DNA from 2 places in the Streptomyces sp. NPDC020983 genome. Region 1 is predicted to be linked to the other one. Evidence: riboswitches for the same ligand, from Rfam matches in the RefSeq annotation. Region 1 holds a riboswitch; the other holds the start of a gene.
The links. A riboswitch is a leader RNA that binds a small molecule or an ion and turns the genes downstream of it on or off. The one in region 1 is predicted to bind thiamine pyrophosphate.

Region 1 (4,317 bases):
GCATGTTCGCCGCGGTCGTCCGCGGGCCCTGCAGGGCGTTGTCCCAGTGGTGGATCAGCAGCCGCTCCCCGTAACGCGCCGAGGGGAAGGACGCGCAGTCGCCCACCGCGAACACGCCGGGCGCGGTCGTCCGCAGCCGGTCGTCGGCCACCACCGCGCCGTCCGCCCCCAGTTCGACCCCCGCGCCGGCCAGCCAGCCCGTCTGCGGACGCGCCCCGATCCCCACCACCACGGCCTCCGCCGGAATCCGGCTGCCGTCCGCGAGCACCACCGCGCCCGGCTCCAGCTGCGCCACCGGCGTCCCCGTCCGCAGCTCCACCCCCGCCGCCTCGTACCAGGTCCGCATGTGCGCCGTCACCACCGCCGGCAGCGCCCCCGCCAGCGGGCGGTCCGCCGCCTCCACCACCGTCACCGTGCACCCCGCCTGGCGGGCCGCCGTCGCGAACTCCGCGCCGATCCAGCCCGCCCCCACCACCACCACGTCCTGCCCCGCCTCCAGCACCGGCCGCAACTCCGCGGCGTCGTCCAGCGTCCGCAGCAGGTGCACCCCGGGCAGCCCCGCCGTCCCCGGCAGCGCCACCGGGTACGCCCCCGTCGCCACGACCAGCCGGTCGTACGGCACCGCGCCCGCGTCCGTCACCACCTCGCGCTGCGCCACCCGCAGCGCCTGCGCCCGCACCCCCAGCCGCAGATCCACCCCCAGGGCGTCGAAATCCACGTCGAAGGTGACATCACCCCCCGCCGGACCCCCCAGCAGCACCGCCTTCGACAGCGGCGGACGGTCGTACGGCGGGTGCGGTTCGTCGCCGATCAGCGTGATCCCGTCCGCCGAGCCGAGCTCTCTGAGGGCCACGGCGGTCTGCACGCCGGCCATGCCGGCCCCGACGATCACGAATCTCCCGGTGCGGTCGCTCACCACCTCACCGTAGCGCCCCCCGGCCGCCGCCGGTGGCGTGCCGCCGGCAACGGGGCTTGCCGCTTCCCCGCCGGAGGGCCCGCACCTGCGGGCGCCGCGTTCGGGCGGTGCCCGCCTGCCGGTGCGTTGGCGGCTCCCCCGCCGCCGCGGGGGTGCCCGCGCCTGGCGGCGCCGCTCCGGGCGGTGCCCGCCTGCCCGTGCGTGGGCGGCTGTCCCGCCGCGGGGGGTGCCCGCGCCTGGCGGCGCTGCGTTCGGGCGGTGGCCGCCCGGGGTGCGTGGGCGGCTGACCCGCCGCGGGGGTTTCCCGCGCCTGGCGGCGCGGGGTGTTCCCACCCCCACCACCCGTGCAGGTGATTGCGACAACTTCTGTCCACCTGTGGGGCGCACTCGCCGTCGGGGGCGAACCGCAGTCCCTCAAAGACTTCACCCCCACCGGCAGGCAGCCGCCCACGAGTCCCCGGGAGGGGGACGATCCGGGGGTGCCCCCGCAGGAATGCGCACCCACTCCCCCACCGGACAAGGGAGAGGTCAGACGCGCATTCCGAGGAGGTACCCCCGGAGTGGCACCCGACCCACCCCCGCACAGACAGCGCGATGCCCCGCCGGGCAACCCAGGGGCGCGAGGAACTGCGCGACCAGCCCCCACCGGCAGAACGGCGAACCACCCACCGCAAGCGGCACCCCCTCAGGGGCGCGAGGAACTGCGCGAGCAACCCACCACCGGCGGAACGGCGAACCGCCCACCCCAAGCCGCACCCCCCAGGGACGCGAGGAACCGCGCGAGCAACCCACCACCGGCGGAACGGCGAACCCCCACCGCAAGCAGCCCCCCAGGGGCGCGGGGTGCGCCGCGAACACCCCACCGCCATGGGGCCCGCGGCCCCCCCCGCACCGTGCACCCCCGGCGCGCCCCCCGGTGCGCCTCCGGCGCGAGATAGGGTGAACCCCGAGTGGACTCGCGGGAGCCCGGTGGACCGGGCTGAGAGGGCGGCTGGTCGCCGCCGACCGTAGGAACCTGATCCGGGTCATTCCGGCGAAGGGAGGAGCTGACGTCCATGCGGACGCAAACCGACGTACTGGTGATCGGCGGCGGCATCATCGGCCTCGCCACCGCCTGGCGCGCGGCCCAGCGCGGCCTGCGGACGGCCGTCGCCGACCCCGCCCCCGGCGGCGGAGCCGCCCACGTGGCAGCGGGCATGCTCGCGGCCGTCACGGAACTGCAGTACGGGGAGCAGGCGCTGCTCGAGCTGAACCTCGCCTCCGCCGCCCGCTACGCGGACTTCGCCGAGGAGCTGACGGAGGCGACGGGGCTGGACACCGGCTACCGCCGCTGCGGCACTCTCGCGGTGGCGCTGGACGCCGACGACCGCGCCCAGTTGCGCGACCTGCACGCCTTCCAGACGGCGCTGGGCCTGGACTCGCGCTGGCTGACGGGCCGTGAGTGCCGCCGTCTGGAGCCGATGCTCGCGCCCGGTGTGCGCGGCGGCCTGCGGGTGGACGGTGACCACCAGGTCGATCCGCGGCGGCTGGCGGCGGCCCTGCTGCGGGCGGCGGAGCTGGCGGGCGTGGTGTTCCTGCGGTCGCGCGCCGCGCGGGTCGAGTCGGCGGCGGGCCGGGTGACGGGTGCGGTGCTGGCGGACGGCACGGCGGTGGCCGCCGGCCAGACCGTGCTGGCCGCGGGCAGCGAGAGCGGCCGGATCGACGGCATACCGGCGGAGCTGCTGCCGCCCGTGCGCCCGGTGAAGGGCCAGATCCTGCGGCTGCGCATCCCGGCGTCGCACGCGCCGTTCCTGTCGCGTACGGTCCGCGCGGTGGTCCGCGGCAGCCATGTGTACCTGGTGCCACGCGACAACGGGGAGCTGGTGCTCGGTGCGACGAGCGAGGAGTTCGGCTGGGACACCACGGTGACGGCCGGCGGGGTCTACGAGCTCCTACGGGACGCGCACGAGCTGGTGCCCGGCATCACGGAGCTGCCGCTCACCGAGACGCTCGCGGGCCTGCGCCCCGGCTCGCCGGACAACGCCCCGCTGCTGGGCCGCACCGCGCTGGACGGGCTGCTGTTCGCGACCGGCCACCACAGGAACGGGGTGCTGCTCACGCCGGTCACCGGCGATGCCATGGCGGCGGTACTGACCTCGCAGGACGGGGAACTCCCGCCGTACGCGGCGGCGTTCGGGGCGCAGCGGTTCACCGCCCGGGAGCCGCGGACCTACCAGGAGCTGAACGTATGAGCGCCACGCGTACGCCGGACGGCGCGCGGATCACCGTGCACGTCAACGGCCGGGCCCGCGAGCTGGAGGCTCCCGTCGCCCTGGACGCCCTGGTCGCGGCGCTGACCACCGCGCCCTCGGGTGTGGCCGCGGCGCTCAACGAGACGGTCGTCCCGCGGACCCGCTGGTCGTCGACCCCGCTGTCCGACGGCGACCGCGTCGAGGTGCTCACCGCGGTCCAGGGAGGCTGAGCCATGACGACGACGGCACCCGCGGCGGCGGCACCCCCGGCAGCCGACCCGCTGCTCATCGGCGGCGTCGCGTTCGGCTCGCGGCTGATCATGGGGACGGGCGGGGCGCCCAGCCTCGACGTGCTGGAGCACGCGCTCGTCGCGTCCGGCACGGAGCTGACCACGGTGGCGATGCGCCGCCTGGACCCGACCACGCAGGGCTCCGTGCTGTCGGTGCTCGCCCGGCTCGGCATCCGGGTGCTGCCCAACACCGCGGGCTGCTTCACGGCCGGCGAGGCGGTCCTGACCGCGCGGCTCGCGCGGGAGGCGCTGGGCACGGACTGGATCAAGCTCGAAGTCATCGCGGACGAGCGGACGTTGCTGCCCGACCCGGTCGAGCTGCTGGACGCCGCCGAGGTGCTGGTCGACGACGGCTTCACGGTGCTGCCGTACACCAGCGACGACCCGGTGCTGGCGCGGAAGCTGGAGGACGTCGGCTGCGCGGCGGTCATGCCGCTGGGCTCCCCCATCGGCTCGGGTCTGGGCATCCGCAACCCGCACAACTTCCGGCTGATCACCGAGCGCGCGGGCGTCCCCGTCATCCTGGACGCGGGCGCGGGCACCGCCTCCGACGTCGCCCTCGCGATGGAACTCGGCTGCGCCGCCGTGATGCTGGCCTCCGCCGTGACCCGGGCCCAGCACCCCGCGGTCATGGCCGAGGCGATGCGCCACGCGGTCACCGCCGGCCGCCTCGCCCACCACGCCGGCCGCATCCCGCGCCGCCACCACGCCCTGGCCTCCTCCCCCACGGAGGGCGTCGCCGACCTGGATCCGGAGCGGCCGGCGTTCTGATCACGCCGCGCCGCCGGACGCCGGTCCGGCAGCGCGCCCCCGGGGGGCGCGGCGGCCGCTCCCGGGTGGCGCCGATGGTCACGGTTTGGCGGCGTTCGCCACGGCATCG
Region 2 (4,317 bases), on a different contig from region 1:
GAGCGCGCCCCCTCTCGGGGGCTCCCGGCGTGAGGGCCCGACGCCGGGTGGGTGAGGCACTGGCTGCCCGTTGTGGGGGCCGTTTCCGCACGTCCCAGAGCGTCCGCAGGGTGGGGTCACCAGCGTCACCCGCCTCACTTTTCGCAGGTCACCGGGTGGAGGAATCGTGGTGAGGCGCCGGGTGAAAACTCCCCCTCACCCGCGCCTCACCACGGTTCCTCACCGGGCCCCGGGCCGTCTGAGGGCCGTGCGAGGCCGGCCACCGTTGCCCGACGGTGACCGGTGACGACCCCCGCCCATCCGCTCCGAGCAGGCAACGGCGCGCGGTCTGCGACACTGGTTTGCATCATGCCTGTACCCGGAGAACTGACTTTCGCCGTGCCGCGCGGGGCCAAGAAGCCCCCGCGGCACCTCGCCGACCTCACGCCCGCCGAACGCCGGGAGGCGGTGGCCGCGCTCGGGGAGAAGCCGTTCCGGGCCAGGCAGCTGTCGCAGCACTACTTCGCGCGGTACGCCGACGACCCCGCCGCCTGGACGGACATCCCGGCCGCGGCCCGCGGCAGGCTCGCCGAGGACCTGCTGCCGGAGCTGATGACCGTGGTGCGGCACGCCTCGTGCGACGGGGGCGACACCCGCAAGACGCTGTGGCGGCTCTTCGACGGGACGCTCGTCGAGTCGGTGCTGATGCGCTACCCGGACCGCGTCACCATGTGCATCTCCTCACAGGCCGGCTGCGGCATGAACTGCCCCTTCTGCGCCACCGGCCAGGCGGGGCTGGACCGCAACCTGTCGACCGCCGAGATCGTGCACCAGATCGTGGCCGGCATGAAGTCGCTGCGCGACGGGGAGGTGCCGGGCGGACCGGCGCGGCTGTCGAACATCGTCTTCATGGGCATGGGCGAGCCGCTCGCCAACTACACGCGCGTGGTCGGCGCGATCCGCCGGCTGACCGACCCGGAGCCGGACGGCCTGGGGCTGTCGCAGCGGGGCATCACCGTCTCCACGGTGGGCCTGGTGCCCGCCATCCACCGCTTCGCCGACGAGGGCTTCAAGTGCCGCCTCGCGGTGTCCCTGCACGCCCCGGACGACGAGCTGCGCGACACCCTGGTGCCGGTCAACACCCGCTGGAAGGTGCGCGAGGTGCTGGACGCGGCCTGGCACTACGCCGACGTCTCGGGCCGCCGGGTCTCGATCGAGTACGCCCTGATCCGCGACGTCAACGACCAGGCATGGCGCGCCGACCGGCTGGGCAGGCTGCTCAGGAACCACCGGGTGCACGTCAACCTGATCCCGCTCAACCCCACGCCCGGCTCGAAGTGGACGGCCTCCCGCCCGGAGGACGAGCGGGCGTTCGTGGCAGCCCTGGAGTCGCACGGCGTGCCCGTGACCGTACGCGACACCCGTGGCCAGGAGATCGACGGCGCTTGCGGGCAGCTGGCGGCGGCGGAGCGCTGACCTGCTGCTATCGTACGGTCGGCGATCCCGCCGGCGTACGGTCACCGCAGCAGGCGGCCGCGTCCCGGCGGTCGCACAACAGAACATTCCGACAGGGGAGCGCCTGCGACGGCGCTGAGAGTGCGGCGAGTGATCCGGTGAAGGATCTCAGGCCGCAGACCCTCCCACCTGATCCGGGTCATACCGGCGTAGGGAGTCAGCACAGATGAAGACCACTGCTCTGCGTGCCGTGGGCGCGCTCGTCGCCGCCGGTGCGGCCGCGTCCGTCCTGGCCGCGTGCGGCAGCGACTCCGGCGGTGGCGGCGACAAGGCGGCGGGTTCCGGCTCGAAGACCGTCACGCTCGTCAGCCACGACTCCTTCGCGGCCTCGAAGTCCGTGCTCGCGGAGTTCACCAAGGAGACCGGCTACACCGTCAAGGTGCTGCGCGGCGGGGACGCGGGCGCGGCCGTCAACCAGGCCGTCCTCACCAAGGACCACCCGCGCGGCGACGTCTTCTTCGGCGTCGACAACACCCTGCTGTCCCGCGCCCTCGACAACGGCCTGTTCACGTCCTACACGGCCAAGGACCTCGGGCAGGTCCCCGCCGACCTGCAGCTGGACGGCTCGCGGCACCGCGTCACGCCGATCGACTCCGGCGACGTCTGCGTCAACTACGACCGGGCCTACTTCACGGCCCACCACCTGGCCCCGCCGCAGACCTTCGCCGATCTGGTCAAGCCCGCCTACAAGGACCTGCTGGTCACCGAGAACGTCTCCACGTCCTCACCCGGCCTGGCCTTCCTGCTGGGCAGCGCGGCGACCTACGGCGACACGAAGTGGCAGGACTACTGGAAGCAGCTCAAGGCCAACGGCGTCGAGGTCGTCGACAGCTGGGAGCAGGCCTACAACGACCGCTTCTCCGGCTCCTCGGCGGGCAAGCAGGCCAAGGGCGACCGGCCGCTGGTGGTCTCCTACGCCTCCAGCCCGCCCGCCGAGGTCGTCGGTGTCAGCCCCGCTCCCGCGCAGTCGCCGGTCGGCGTGGCGACCGGCACCTGCTTCCGGCAGATCGAGTTCGCCGGCCTGCTCCACAACGCGAAGAACCCCGCCGGCGGCAAGGCCCTCATCGACTTCATGCTGAGCAGGACCTTCCAGCAGGACATGCCGCTCCAGATGTACGTCGACCCGGTGCGCGGGGACGCCGTCGAGCCGCCGGTCTTCGTCAAGTACGGCGCGAAGGTCGAGCACCCCGCCACGCTGCCGCCCGACACGATCGCCGCCAAGCGCGACGAGTGGGTCCAGGCGTGGAACGGGATCGTCCTGAAGTGAGTGTGACGTGAGCGCGCCGCGGACCGCAGCCGTGCGCGGCGCGCGGCGGGACGGGGCCGACGGCTCACGCGGCCGCGCCCTGGCGGTCCGCGCCGTGCTGGCGGCGGTGCCGCTGCTCTTCTTCGCGGCCTTCTTCGGCTACCCCGTGGCGGCGATCGTCGGCCGGGGGCTGCACCAGGACGGGACCTGGCAGCTGGGCCGGATCGGCGACGTGCTGGGCGAACCGGGCATCCGGCACGTGGTGTGGTTCACCTGCTGGCAGGCCGCGGCCTCGACGGGGCTGACGCTGCTGGTGGGGCTGCCCGCCGCGTACGTGTTCGCGCGGCTGGACTTCCCCGGGCGGCGGCTGCTGCGCGCGGTCGTGACGGTGCCCTTCGTGCTGCCGACCGTGGTCGCGGGCTCGGCCTTCCTCGCGCTGCTCGGCCGCGGCGGCTTCACGGACTCGCTCCTCGGGGTGCGGCTCGACACCAGCGTGTGGGCGATCCTCGTCGCGCACGTCTTCTTCAACTTCGCCGTCGTGGTCCGTACCGTCGGCGGCCTGTGGGCGCAGCTGGACCCGGCCCAGGAGGAGGCCGCCCGGATGCTCGGCGCGGGCCGCTTCGCCGCCTGGCGCAAGGTGACGCTGCCGGCGCTCGGCCCGTCCGTGGCCGCGGCCGCGCTCATGGTGTACCTGTTCACCTTCACCTCCTTCGGCGTGATCCAGATCCTCGGCGGCCCGCTCTACTCCACCCTGGAGGTGGAGATCTACCGCCAGACGGCCGAGATCTTCGACCTTCCGGCCGCGGCCGTGCTGACCCTGCTGCAGTTCGCGGCGGTGCTGGCGATCCTCGCCCTGCACGGCTGGACGGTGCGGCGCCGCGAGTCGGCGCTGAAGCTGGTCGACCCCGCGCGTACCGCGCACCGGCCGAGCGGCGTGGCCGAACGCACCCTGCTCGGGGCCGTCCTCGCCGTCGTCGCGCTGGTCGTCCTGCTGCCGCTCGGTGTGCTCGCCGCCCGTTCGTTCGACACCCCGAGCGGCTACGGCCTGGCCTTCTACCGCGCCCTCGGGTCGGACGACGGCGGCACCTTCAGCGTCGCCCCCTGGCAGACGGTGGGCAATTCGCTGCGCTTCGCGGCGCTGGCCACCGTCATCGCCCTGGTGATCGGCGGGCTTGCCGCGGCCGCGCTGGTCCGCAGGTCCGGGCGGCTGATGCGCGGTTTCGACGCGCTGCTGATGCTGCCGCTCGGCACCTCCGCCGTCACCATCGGCTTCGGCTTCCTCATCGCCCTGGACAAGCCGCCGCTGGACCTCCGCGACTCCTGGCTGCTGGTGCCGCTCGCGCAGGCGCTGGTGGGCGCGCCCTTCGTGGTCCGCGTGATGCTGCCGGTGCTGCGGGCCGTCGACGGCCGGCTGCGGGAGGCCGCCGCGGTGCTCGGGGCCTCGCCCTGGCGGGTGTGGCGCGAGGTGGAGCTGCCCCTGGTCTCCCGCGCCGCGGGCGTCGCCGCGGGTTTCGCCTTCGCCGTCTCGCTCGGCGAGTTCGGCGCCACCGTCTTCATCGCCCGGTCCGACGACCCCA

Region 2: linked by a shared signal. The riboswitch ahead of ACH4SE_RS14650 (thiamine ABC transporter substrate binding subunit) and the one ahead of thiO (glycine oxidase ThiO) in region 1 are both predicted to bind thiamine pyrophosphate.

The regions. Positions count from the first base shown of each region.
Region 1 is NZ_JBIRRA010000010.1:295,226-299,542, reverse strand. Features, by position in the region: gene ACH4SE_RS24020 (NAD(P)/FAD-dependent oxidoreductase) at 1-916, opposite strand, end outside; TPP riboswitch at 1,865-1,975, shown strand; gene thiO (glycine oxidase ThiO) at 1,972-3,147, shown strand; gene thiS (sulfur carrier protein ThiS) at 3,144-3,377, shown strand; gene ACH4SE_RS24005 (thiazole synthase) at 3,381-4,208, shown strand.
Region 2 is NZ_JBIRRA010000006.1:77,817-82,133, reverse strand. Features, by position in the region: gene rlmN (23S rRNA (adenine(2503)-C(2))-methyltransferase RlmN) at 349-1,455, shown strand; TPP riboswitch at 1,539-1,667, shown strand; gene ACH4SE_RS14650 (thiamine ABC transporter substrate binding subunit) at 1,661-2,761, shown strand; gene ACH4SE_RS14645 (ABC transporter permease) at 2,793-4,317, shown strand, end outside.